DNA from 2 places in the Alteromonas sp. MmMcT2-2 genome. Region 1 is predicted to be linked to the other one. Evidence: predicted binding sites of a transcription regulator. Region 1 holds the regulator's gene; the other holds the start of a gene.
The links. Region 1 encodes LexA, which represses DNA repair genes until DNA is damaged. Its sites were predicted from a motif close to TACTGTATNNNNATACAGTA; they were not measured.
Positions count from the first base shown of each region.

Region 2: a site for LexA is predicted at 2,985-3,004, ahead of MHM99_RS01085 (exonuclease domain-containing protein). Genes of this name have one in related genera too.

Region 1 is NZ_JAKRFA010000001.1:361,181-368,016, reverse strand. It holds gene MHM99_RS01555 (hypothetical protein) at 1-1,423, shown strand, start outside; gene lexA (transcriptional repressor LexA) at 1,536-2,162, shown strand; gene coxB (cytochrome c oxidase subunit II) at 2,745-3,908, shown strand; gene ctaD (cytochrome c oxidase subunit I) at 3,918-5,561, shown strand; gene MHM99_RS01535 (cytochrome c oxidase assembly protein) at 5,709-6,296, shown strand; gene MHM99_RS01530 (cytochrome c oxidase subunit 3) at 6,320-6,836, shown strand, end outside.
Region 2 is NZ_JAKRFA010000001.1:261,421-268,256, reverse strand. It holds gene MHM99_RS01110 (amidase) at 1-1,013, shown strand, start outside; gene MHM99_RS01105 (high-potential iron-sulfur protein) at 1,112-1,405, opposite strand; gene MHM99_RS01100 (flavin reductase) at 1,628-2,257, opposite strand; gene MHM99_RS01095 (CPXCG motif-containing cysteine-rich protein) at 2,250-2,441, opposite strand; gene MHM99_RS01090 (hypothetical protein) at 2,628-2,915, shown strand; gene MHM99_RS01085 (exonuclease domain-containing protein) at 3,033-5,180, shown strand; gene MHM99_RS01080 (TIGR03643 family protein) at 5,273-5,536, shown strand; gene MHM99_RS01075 (hypothetical protein) at 5,593-6,033, opposite strand; gene MHM99_RS01070 (hypothetical protein) at 6,286-6,836, opposite strand, start outside.

The sequences.
Region 1 (6,836 bases):
CCAATGGCTATACGGTAGCGGGTTCAGCGACGCATTTGTTGTGCTGGGTGATATGAATAACGATGGTGTAGATGAAATCATCGGTGCCGATAGTTGGAATGATATCTCAATCTACTCTGCAGTATCGAAAAGCAGTTTGGCAACGGCGGAACATGGTGACATTTGTGATATCGCCTATAGTAAAGAAAGCCCAGCTACAGAAGGAATAGTGGTTGTCTCCGAGTGTCAGTGGGGACAAGTTAGAGGTTTTGCATTAGAAGCGGGACAAATCTCTGAGCAGTGGGCTCTTAACCACAACACTTACAGTGGCATGTCACTTCTCATTGACGATTTAGACAATGACAATGTGGACGACATTATTTGGACTGGTGAGAATCAAATTTTAGTAGCGCAACAAGATGCCAACGGTGAATATGCCTTGTCAGATATAAAAGGTGCGCCGCGCGCTAGTAGATATCATGCCGCGGGTTGGGCACCTTATGGCGATAATGATGAAAGAGCCGTCTTTGTTAGCGATACAAGTAGTTACGAATCATCTATTCAGATTTTATCGGTAGATAAAGAGGATAACTTTGCGATAAGTGCTGAGGTTGGCGAAGATGTCTATAACTATAGCAAACCGGTCGTTACAGACTACAACAATGACGGTGTGGGTGAGTTACTAATAGGGGCACTGGATTATAGTTCGTCGTTTAATGTCGTGAGACTTACAGATAACGCTATTCAGTGGACACTGAACAATAATCAGAATAGTGAAATTTCGTTTATTGAAGCCATTGACGTAAATAACGACAGTTACGCCGATGCAGTTATTATTGAGAACAATCGACTTAAAGCGTTTGATATCGAGAATCAGGTGCTTATCGACTCAATCATTAACGATTTTTCAATTAATGCGCTTGCTGCCTCTGAAAAAGACGGTGTGCATTATTTTGCTGTTGGGGGCTATAGTTCGCTCAAGCTCTATAAAATGCAGGATGGTGAATTTGTTGGATTGAATGAATTGGAAACCAATTGTGACCAATTGCTCACGGTAAATTTTGATAGTGATAGCGAACTTGAATTTGCGTGTTTAAATAGAAACTACAACACCATCAATGTTTATGACGTGGCGAGCGATGCATTAGAACTCAAAGACGCTATAGCACCGTCATTCTACCCTCAGTATATAGCGGCTGTTCCAACTAAGTCGTCTAATCAGTCGATTCTCGCTATCTACCAGCCTAACGAGAATGACTATTCGTACAATTATTATGACAGCATCGCATATCGCGTGGTTGAGATTGATAATAAAGGCAATGTGGTGTGGCAAAGCCCTGGACTTGGGCTCGATAATGTTGAAGGCATGCGCACACGTCAAAATAGTGATGGGGAGCTGGAGTTACAAATTAGTAACCCGAACATGGCTCTTCTCGTAAAATAAGAAGAAAGCACTTGTCGTAGGCTATTGCAGATCGCAAAAGACGCGGCAAGTGCTTGTTATTTAGTTTTAGGTGTATATACTTACAGGAACTGTATGAACAGACAGGTCTTTTATGCGCCCACTCACAGCTCGACAAACCGAAGTTTTAGAACTTATTAAAACAACCATGTTAGAAACGGGAATGCCGCCTACTCGTGCGGAAATAGCCCGTCAGCTTGGCTTTCGTTCTGCTAATGCAGCAGAGGAACATTTGAAAGCATTGGCGCGTAAAGGCGTGATTGAAATTTTGCCTGGTACGTCTCGTGGCATTAAGCTCAATATCCCTCTTGATAACGACGCACAAGAAGAAGAAGGCCTACCGTTAATTGGGCGTGTTGCAGCCGGTGAGCCGATCTTGGCGCAAGAGCATGTTGAATCGCACTACAAAGTCGATCCTGCACTGTTTCAACCCCATGCCGACTTTTTGCTACGCGTTAACGGTATGAGCATGAAAGACATTGGTATTTTAGACGGTGATCTTCTCGCTGTTCATCGCACCACTGATGTACACAACGGTCAGGTGGTTGTGGCGCGTGTAGATGAAGACGTCACCGTAAAGCGTCTAGAGAAACGCGGGCGTGAAGTATTGCTTCATGCTGAGAATGATGAGTTTGCACCAATAAAAGTTGATTTGGCGACTGAACATTTTGCGATAGAAGGCATTGCGGTGGGTGTGATCAGAAACGCTGACTGGATGTAGTATTTTAGCTTGTTTGTATAAAAGCGGCGCGTTAGCCGCTTTTTTTATGTCTTTTGTTCCTGTTTTTTTCTTCAATCTGCCAACTTAGGTTTTATCCTGCCCAGCAAACCTGTTGGTTTTCTGCGCGCTTATTTTTATCATTACTCACGTTATTCTTTCTATGAATGCTTCAAGTATTTTCCATTTTTTATTTTGAATTTTGTTTGAAATCGACATTGAGTCATCGATTACTTATTGATTTCTTAACTAGTTAGTCGAGCATTTACTTTAACCCCGTGTTCAAAATGCCTGTTTGATTCCAAGGGCATCCCACAGCAATGGCTTTCTCTTTTTGCACGTGAAATCCCCCGCGACCATTTTAGTAAATGATTAAAAATTAACCACTTCGTTAAATTTTTAATAGAAAAGACTAGACGGCACGACATTATTGCGCAATTCTTATACAGAGATCAACAAAATAATAACAATGGCTCTAAATTTGTTTTACAAGTTGAGGTTATGGGTCAATCGTTCGCAAACCATTTGGTAGGGCATCGCGCAAATTAATCAGCGTCTTTGACCACGCCATTACGGAGGTGCTGAGTGAAACAACTAACGACCGTTTTCGCAAAATGGTGTTCTAGTATACCAATTTTGCTTTTTTCCCCTTTGCTTTTTGCGCAAGAAGCAAGCGAAGAAGCCTCTTCGCTTAATTTGAGACGCGGTGCTACCGACATCAGTGGGCAGGTATACGACCTCCATATGTTGATGTTCTTCATTTGTGTAGGTATCGCGGTTGTAGTTTTTGGCGTGATGTTCGCCTCAATGTATCTACATAGAAAGTCCCGTGGTGCCAAGCCAGCTAATTTTCACGAAAACGTGAAGGTCGAAATTGCTTGGACCGTTATTCCTTTCCTTATTCTTATTTTCATGGCGGTACCCGCAGCGAATACTCTAATTGCTATGGAAGACACGTCTGAGCCTGACATGACGGTGTTAGTAACAGGCTCTCAATGGAAATGGCACTACAAGTACATGGATAGCGATGTAGAGTTTTATTCTTTACTCGCCACTCAGCGCGAGCAAATAGAAAACAAATTTCAGAAAACAGATAACTACCTGCTGGAAGTCGACCGTCCCTTGGTTATTCCTACTGGGAAAAAAGTACGCTTTCTTATTACTTCTGACGACGTTATCCACTCTTGGTGGGTTCCTGACTTTGCCGTGAAAAAAGATGCCAACCCCGGCTTTATTAACGAGTCTTGGGCCAAGGTGAATGAGCCGGGTATTTATCGCGGACAGTGCGCAGAGCTTTGTGGTAAAGACCATGGCTATATGCCGGTTGTGGTAATTGCTAAAGAACCCGCCGAGTTTGAAAAGTGGATGGGCGAACAAGAAGAGATTGTTCGTAAAGCAAAAGAAGAAGAGCAGCGTCTACTTTCTATGAATATGTCTATGGATGAACTGATGAAAGAGGGCGAGCGAGTATACAACGCAACGTGCGCTGCTTGCCATATGCCAAATGGTGAAGGTTTACCTGGCGTGTTCCCGGCATTAAAAGGCAGCAAGATGGTACTAGAAGATCAGCAAGGTCACATTGACATCGTGCTGCATGGAAAGTCAGGAACAGCCATGCAAGCGTTTGGAAAAATGCTAAGTCTTAAGGAAATTGCCGCCGTAGTCACTTACGAGCGAAATGCCTGGGGCAATAAAACTGGCGATATGGTTCAAGCCAAAGATGTCAACGCAGTGGCAAACGGAAACTAGGAGCAGACAATGAGCAAAGCAACTGAAGTTATTTCGCCAGATACCTCTGCGCCTCACAGTGGTCAAGTAAATGGTGGTCACCTACATGATGACCATGAACACCACGATCATATTCCTAAAGGGATAACGCGTTGGTTGTTTACCACTAACCACAAAGACATAGGCACACTGTATCTGTGGTTTGCCTTTATTATGTTTTTAGTTGGTGGTGCGATGGCCATGGTGATCCGCGCTGAACTATTCCAACCCGGTCTACAAATTGTAGAGCCAAACTTCTTTAACCAAATGACTACGGTACACGGGCTTATCATGGTATTTGGTGCAGTAATGCCTGCCTTTACTGGGCTCGCAAACTGGCTTATTCCCATGATGATCGGCGCCCCTGACATGGCGTTACCGCGCATGAATAACTGGAGCTTCTGGATTTTACCAGGTGCCTTTCTCATTCTATTGAGCTCGCTCTTTATGGAAGGCGGCGGCCCTGCTTTTGGATGGACTTTCTACGCGCCCCTTTCAACGACTTACAGTGGCGATTCGACAGCGTTGTTTGTGTTCTCTGTTCACATCATGGGTATTTCATCCATTATGGGTGCGATTAACGTGATTGTGACCATCTTTAATATGCGTGCGCCAGGCATGACCTGGATGAAAATGCCGCTGTTTGTATGGACGTGGCTTATCACGGCATTCTTGCTGATTGCGGTAATGCCAGTGCTCGCCGGTGCGGTTACCATGGTGTTAACTGATAAGTTCTTTGGCACGAGCTTTTTTGATGCTGCTGGTGGCGGCGACCCGGTTATGTTCCAGCATATTTTCTGGTTCTTCGGGCACCCTGAAGTGTACATTATGATCTTGCCTGCTTTCGGCATTATCTCGCAAATTGTTCCTACCTTCTCTCGAAAGCAGCTGTTTGGATACGCATCTATGGTGTACGCCACGGCGTCGATTGCACTGCTCTCTTTTGTAGTGTGGGCTCACCACATGTTTACCACAGGCATGCCGGTGTACATGGAAATGTTCTTCATGTTTGCCACCATGCTTATCTCGGTGCCCACTGGCGTTAAAGTGTTTAACTGGGTAGCAACCATGTGGCGTGGTTCACTAAGTTTTGAAATGCCAATGATGTTCGCTATTGCCTTTATTGTGCTGTTCACCATTGGGGGGCTTTCAGGATTAATGTTGGCGATTACACCTGTGGACTTCCAGTACCACGACACTTATTTCGTTGTGGCCCATTTCCACTATGTTCTGGTAACAGGGGCAGTCTTTTCTATCATGGCAGCGGTGTATTACTGGTTGCCTAAATGGACGGGAAAAATGTATGACACAACCTTAGCTAAATGGCATTTCTGGTGTTCATTGGTATCGGTCAATGTGTTGTTCTTCCCTATGCACTTTGTGGGTTTGGCTGGTATGCCACGCCGTATTCCTGACTATGCATTGCAGTTCGCTGATTTTAATAAATGGATAAGCCTGGGTGGTTTTGCATTCGGTTTATCTCAGCTCATCTTTCTTGCCCTGCTTATCAAGGCATGCAAAAAGCAAGGTGAGCCGGTATCTGCGCAAGTTTGGGACGGCGCAGAAGGATTGGAATGGGAAATTCCATCACCCGCTCCTTATCACACGTTTGAAACGCCACCTGTCGTTAAGTAACGGTAGGTGGAGTTGTGAATAGGTCATTCCTTTCAACCGGCAAAAGCCGATGGGAATGACATTCACACATTGCAGGTGGTGAGGGAGATAAACGACTAAACAAGCGTTTACCAACCTTCATCTATGGATTTACCCGGAGGTCACGTGATGTCACAGCAAAGCGCAAACAACAAGATGGTTATTAAACTTGTTGCTATTGTCATTGGCATGTTTGGCTTCGGCTTTGCCCTTGTTCCCTTGTACGACGTATTTTGCGACGTTACGGGAATTAACGGAAAAACCGAAGGCACGGCTGCGGTTTATCATTCGGTTGAGATTGATGAGTCGCGAGAAGTGACCGTCGAGTTTATTACTCGCACAAATACCGGTATGCCGTGGGAGTTTCGTGCTGAAACCAAGCGCGTGAAAGTGCACCCTGGCGAACTTAATACGGTGTCGTTTTATGTGAGAAACCCTGCATCAAGCAATATCGTAGCTCAGGCCATTCCCTCTGTATCCCCCGGAACGGCAGCACTGTACCTGAACAAGACTGAATGCTTCTGCTTCAATCAGCAGCCATTAGATGCGGGTAGTGAAGCCTATATGCCCATGCAGTTTTATGTAGACCCTCAGCTACCTGAAGAAATTACGTTTTTTACCTTGCAGTACACACTCTATGACGTCACAGCGCGAGCCAGTGACCTAACGACAACACCGAATCCCTTTATGGCTTCAACACCATCAAATGGCGAATAGGCCGAAGGGGTAAGGAGAAGAAAATGCAACCCGAAGTACAGAATCACGAATACCAAAAATATTATGTACCCGCACAAAGTCCATGGCCCATCGTAGGGGCCGTTGCTCTATTTCTTATCGCCGTAGGTGCGGGCAATTATGTGGTGCAAGCAACCAAAGGTGAAACAGGCTATGGCGGTCATATCCTTTTAGCGGGGATAGTAGTATTGCTCGTTATGCTTGTAGGTTGGTTTAAAAATCAAATAGATGAATCTATGGCAGGGCTTTACAGCGATCAGCTGGGGCGTTCATATCGACAAGGTATGAGCTGGTTTATCTTTTCAGAGGTGATGTTTTTCGCTGCGTTTTTCGGCGCCCTCTACTACGCGAGATTTATTTCCGTTCCGTGGCTGGGCGGCGCATCGAATAACGCTATGACCAATGAGGTCTTATGGCCGACCTTTGAGGCCATGTGGCCGCTGGTGTCAACGCCAGGCGGCACTACCACACAGGAAATGAGTGCTGCGGGGTTGCCCACAATCAACACGGTTATCTTGCTTA
Region 2 (6,836 bases), 100 kb from region 1:
GCACCGAAACCAATGGCTCTATTATTTGTCCGGCATCCATAAACGGGGTAGTCGGCTTTAAACCAACCGTGGGCTTGCTTTCCAGAACTCACATAGTGCCTATTTCTTTCAGTCAGGACACCGCAGGACCAATGACGTCTAACGTTCAAGACGCCTGGCTGATGACGGCAATAATGGCGGGCCCTGATGCGGGCGATAACGCGACACTAGACGCTGAGTCTCACCGTCCAGCTATGCCCGCATCGTCCATGCTTGCTACCGATTTAAAAGGCAAGCGTATTGGTGTGGTTAGGTACCGCCAAGGCGATAACCCTCATGTGCTGGCTGTTTATGAAAGCGCGTTAAAGCAGCTTAAAGCGGCGGGCGCGACGCTGGTGGACATCAGTGACTTCTCTCAGCCAGATTCATTTTGGGCCGACTCTTATAATGTTCTGCTGAGCGAGTTCCATCATAGTATTAACGAATATTTATCGGGGTCGCCGGCAGAGCTTCCTGCAAGGAACTTGTCTGAGCTTATCGATTTCAATAACAAAACAGAGCGCGAGTTAGCGCTATTCAATCAAGACATTTTCGAAAAATCGCTCGCGTCGGCAGCCATTGAAAGCGAAAAGTATCAAAATGCACTGCGCCTTATCCAAGACACAGCGGGCAAAAATGGTATTGATACGTTGTTAGCAAAGCACAATGTTGATGTACTAGTTGCGCCCTCAAACAGCCCTTCTTTTTTAATAGATGGCGTATATGGTGACCATTCGCCTGTCGGTTTTATCGGTATCGGGTATTTGGCCGCAATTGCAGGATATCCGCATCTCACAGTGCCCGCTGGACAGGTGAAAGATCTTCCTGTGGGAATTAGCTTCATTGGCGGTAAATGGCAAGACGAAAGCGTGTTGAAAATAGGTAGAGTTTTTGAAGCAAAACACGGCTTCTTCATTAAGCCTGGCCTTCTGCCTACACGTTTTGACAACCCAGCGCTAAAAGGTATCGAAGACGGAATTGACGTAGTTCGCTAGCGGGAAATGAGGATACATAATCGTATTTCGCCTCAACAGAAACGAAAAAAGCCCTTGGTTTAACTCAAGGGCTTTTGAACGTCTTTTCTTTCGATTGGTTAGCCAGGCTTTTTCACCCAAGCGCTACACCAGCCATCAGCGTTAACAAGCTTATTAGGGAAAATGTTACAAGGGCGGTGTTGTTCGCCATCGGCGCCCTGCACGTACATGCAGTTTGCGCATTTTGCACCTTCAACAGTTGACGACGGTGTGTAGTTCAGTGCTTTTGCAGTAGGGTCATCAGCGCTCAATTGTTCTTGAGCCTGAGCACGTAACGCTACACCACCTAATGTAAGACCGATAACTGTCGAGCCAGAAAGCTTTAAAAAGTCACGGCGATTTACAGATTTCATAACATTCTCCTTAAGAGATAGAAACGATAATGATTCTTTTTTATTCAGTGCCTTAAACGCAAAAACCTGCCCAAAGAGGCAGGTTTTGTTTCATGCTTAAATACTATCTCTTTTTGAAAAAAGATCGAACGAAATCTCGCTTTTTCGCTTGATCCAGATTAAATAAACTTCAGAGTTACAACCTTAAGTATTGAATGTAAGACCGCTGGACAGTTTATTAGTTCATTTCACGGTTAACTTTACATCGGGCTTTGCATACGCAAATTGTGCAATTCGTTGTGTGCTGTGGTAGCTGTCTAGGCCTGAGATACAGGCCGTTTGCGCTTGTTCTATATCAGCATAGCCGTCGGAATCTATTATTTGCTCAGGAACGTAGAGCTCTTGGATTTCGCCGATAACCATTTCGGTTTCATTAAGCAAAGTAAAATGCTGTGCTACTTTTAAGCCCATTTTAATTTTACTTTCTTTGACATACGGCGCACTGAAGGACTCACTGATCTGCGCGGTTAACCCAACGGCTTCAAATTCACTTTCTTCTGGCGCATAGCGGGCTGATGTTTGGTGGGCTTTGTCGACCCAGTCAACAGCCACGTGATTTAGCGTATAAAAGCCCTGCTGTTTTATATTGCTTAACGTATCTCGCGTGACGGTATGTGGACGCATGATCATGCCAATGAGAGGCGGGTTTGCACCGACATGAACAATTGAGCTCACTATAGCCAAATTATTTGTAACGCCGTTTGTTGTACCCACCAAAGTCGCCGATTTAAAACCAGACAAACTATTAATTAGGTTTGCGCGGTAGCGCTGTGCAAGGGCGTCTATATCACCGCGGGTAAACTGCTTAGTCATTCTCTCTTTCTGCCTCTATCTGAATGTCATCACCGTGCTGATAAGCAGTAAGCTCAATGGGCTGACAACACACTTGGCAGTCGAGCACCTGTACTTGGCCAACATCGTTAATTTCATCTATTTCAACATCATTTGGGGCCATACAGTAAGGACAGGAAAAGCCCATGGAACGAGTTAAACTCATATTTAAATGCCTTTGTAATCACTAATGCTATTTGTTACGTAATGCAAAGACGAGTGGATTTTCTTTTAGACACGCCCCTTGTATCTGATTTTAAGAGAAAAGGACAAGACTGCCATTTGACGCTTATGAGTAATCAGAAAACTGGGTGCACAAATAATAGATGTGATAGACGAAAAAGGTGACCTTGTGGCAAATAAAGTCGGTCAATGCCCGTGCTGTAATAGAGAAACTCGCCTTACTTACCATCATCTTATACCGCGAAAAATGCACAGGCGTACCTATTTTAAAAAGCACTTTAGCAAATCGGAGCTTCAGGACGGCATTTACATTTGCAGACAATGTCACAGCGGTATACATCGATTTTATGATGAGATGACGTTGGCCAAACACTACTTCAATTTGCAGCGTTTATTGGCAGATGCGCAGCTTTCTTCGTTCTTTCATTGGGTGTCTAAACAGCGCGTACGCGTGTAAAAGTACACGCTATGCACTATTAGCAGCAGATGTGATAACCAATCGCGGAGGATTTAATTTGATTCGCGTGGCTGTATAAATATACACTGCTGGTGTTTTCATAGCCAAAGATACCTCATGCGAAAAGATTTACCGCCACGTTATTACCTTACACACTTTCACGAGTTCCTTGGGTTCTTTGAGGGTGCTAGCAGGGCGCTTCTAAGTGACGAAGCCACTGACTTTGTTAGGCGTTTTAAAGCGTTAGACGATGACAAACAGTGTATTGTTGTGCGCGCTGCAAATCGCAAGTACGCAGTGATTGACAGGACGCAGTTCAATTATAGCGAAATCGCTGTGCCACAAGAGCAAATAGATTGGCTTACCAACAACGGCTGGTTTGGTGACCTTACCCACGCTTCGCTTAATGACATCGCAGGTGTCTTGACCAAGAATGCTCTGCTTGAGCTACTTGCTGAATACGGCAGTATTAAGGGGCTCGCATCTCTCACCAAGCCGAAACTCGTCACGTTACTTAATGAGCATATTGGTGCTAAGGGCTGGCCCGAGAGCTTTTCGCTAGACAATTATTTAGTGTGCTTATTTGACGGTGCACTTCGCTACTTACTTTTTATTTATTTTGGTAACACCAAAAGCCGTCTAAATCAGTTTTCTATGCGTGATTTGGGCGTAATGAGAACCCGCTCTGATTCTGTAACCGATACGGCGCGTTTTGACACTAAAAGCGATGCCCAAGCTTCATGGTTTTACGCTAACCATTACAGTCAATTAGCCTTTTATAACGATGATATGTTGCTTGCCATAGCCGAAGGTGAACTCCCAGCGACTGAGGGGGTGTCGGCCAGCTTTTATCGCGACCAGTTACTGTATGCGTTAGGCCTTAAAGTGTTGGCTTTTAATAGACCGAAAGGACTAGAGGTGTTGAAGCTAGCTCAAAGCGATAAGGCAAAAGAGAAGTGGCTAAGAGAGAGCTACAAAGACGGAGATGAAGATGGCGTTAAGCAAGCACTTGAAGAAATAATTGATAATCCGCCATCGGATACACTATTAGCTTTTGCGGAAGATTTTTACGCCCGCAAATACCATAAAAAGCGCACCAGTACGGTTACTGATATGCTTCGTAATGCTAGCCGTACACTGGATATTGACGTAAGCCAAAACCAACAGGTTGAGCGTGGGGTATTGGCGCACTATGCTCGGCACGGCATTGAAGGCTGGCGCACGGAAAATCGACTATGGCGTAGTTTGTTCGGCCTTACTTTCTGGAAGCAGCTTTATGAAGAAGATACGCTGGTTACAGAGTTTGATCGCAGGCCGTTGTCGCTTAAGCAAAATAACTTTTACGCAAAGTTTGAGCACAGTATTGAGGCATTGTTACAGGCGCTTGATAGCAAAGAAAAACTGCGTTTTCATATTCACAAAATGGCCACGATGCACTATGGCAAAGTGAATAGCCTGTTTATGTGGTCTAGTCATTTGCTTACGCCTATAGAAGCGCTAATTGAGCATGGTTCGCTAGATTCGATTTATGCTTTACTTCGCATGATGTGCAAAGACTTTGAGAGCCTCCGAGATGGCTTCCCCGATATCATGGTATTTGACGGCGCACTTCGCTTTGAAGAAATCAAAGCGCCTGGCGATCAGCTTCGCCGAAATCAGCTGGTTTCAATTCAACGTTTGCAGCAAGCTGGATTTGACGTTGCGGTAACAACAGTGAAATGGATACGCGACCCAGCACAGCCTTATGTTGTGGTAGATATAGAGACCACTGGAGGAAACAGCAGCTACAACCGGATTACCGAAATAGGTATGGTAAAACTTGTTGGTGGGAAAGAGGTAGACAGGTTTCAAACCCTGTTAAATCCGCAGCGCCGCATTCCTAGCAACATTACCCGCCTTACTGGAATTTCGGATGACATGGTGGCAGATGCTCCGCTTTTTGCTGAAGTAGCGGAGCACGTGGCAAATTTCACCGAAGACGCTGTGTTCGTTGCTCACAACGTAAACTTTGACTACGGGTTCATTAAGCAAGAGTTTGCAAGACTAGAGCAGAGTTTCAGGCGACCCAAAATGTGTACCGTTCGCGAAATGCGTCGCACCTATCCTGGGCTGCCTTCTTACTCGCTGGCAAACTTAACAAAGCATTTTCACATAGAAATGGAGCAGCATCACCGTGCGCTGAGCGATGCCAAAGCCGCTGCCGAGTTGTTAAAGCTAGCGTTTGAAAAAGACGATGAGCTGGTGGGTATTTCGTCAAATACGTAATTGTCCTCGTGTTATTTTAGACTGGTGTACTGAACAAAATGCGCGTTAGCTTAGTATCTAAAGGGTTAAAAATGCATATTGAGAAGTAAGAGATGGCATTAACTGAAGAACAAGAATCACGAATAATTGAAATGGCGTGGGAAGACCGCACGCCGTTTGAAGCCATTGAGCGTTTATACGGGCTGCCAGAAAAAGACGTAATAAAGCTTATGCGCAAAAACCTCAAACAGAAAACTTTCAAAAACTGGCGAGAGCGTGTATCGGGCAGAAAAACAAAGCACGCTAGCTTGCGACCTGAAGGTGTAGACAGAGGGTATTGTCCTTCACAGTATAAATACAAAAGTGCCAATAAGTAGTGTACCCAATCAGCGCGTGGGGTCTGTAGAGCCCCTTTAGCGAAGGCTGCACTACATTACTTCTTAGGATGCGTCATTGTTGTTATCGGTAAGAGGAATGCGGTTAGCTGCTGACGTAACGGCGTAGGGAATATGATGGTATTACTAGATTGGGTAATGCTTTTTGCGTGATGGACTTGGCGCAGTAAATTCTGATAGGTTTCATCACTTTGCTGAACGGCTTCCACTTTTTTCATCATTAATTCAATGAATTCTGCTGGTGAAAGGTCATTATGCTGCCTTATTTCAAAGGCCAGCGCCTTGATCACGTACGCTTCCCATTCTTTCCTGTAACTGTCTTTCAGGCGTTCAGGGTAGAGCGTTAAGTCAGATATATCCTGAGCTAAGTCTACTATATCTAGGGGATCATCAAAGAGGACACGAAACGCTAGAAGCGCTTCATCTGAGAGTCGAGAAATGGGAAGTTTTTCTTTGAACTGAGCGTAGCGGCTTGGCACAAAAACACCTTTTCTTAACGGGTAAAACCTTGAAATAAAATGAAGATAATTCCTATCAACACCGCCAAATTGTAATAAAACCTAAATATCGTTGAAAGTTGTTAAGATTAAAAATACGTAATCTGCGATAACTGAACTCTGTTTGTCGATAAACCGTAACTCACTATGCACTGTTAAAGTGTGTACGCGTTCTTGCTGTTTGGCCCATCGTTTGATGGGCCTTTTTTATGTGGTGTAGGCGCTTTGTTTCATTCAACTATCGAAGGAGAGTTTTACTCCTGCCAGTAATCGACTGACACTATCTACCACATCAGCTCTTATAAACCACTCAACATCATGCTTCTCCGATAGCACGCCACTAAATTCCAGAGAGCCGCCGTGACCAGTTCCTAGGAAGTCTTCAATTAATTCAGCGCGCTCACCAAAACTACTGTCTATATAGGAATAGTAAGCAAAATATTCGATAGGATATGATGTGTTAAAAGCGCTTGCAGCGAATTCGCCGCTGGTGCCCACTACTATTTTCGCAGCACTTTCGTCGGTGCGCTGAACCAGTTCAACAAAAGCAGTGTCTTCTTCATTTATTCGGAATCGATATTCAGCGCGGGCGAATGTGCCGTTTAGCATTCGCTCAAAACTGGCTTCATAGCTATGTCGTCCCCCCATCTTTGCCGAATATTCAATCTCAAAGTATTCATCTTCTTCACCAACGTTAAACGCCTCGGAAGCTTCGGCATTCGCCAGTTGCCCCACCACTATTTCAAGAGCAGTGTTGTTTTGCAGCTTTCTCACGTGGCGAATGC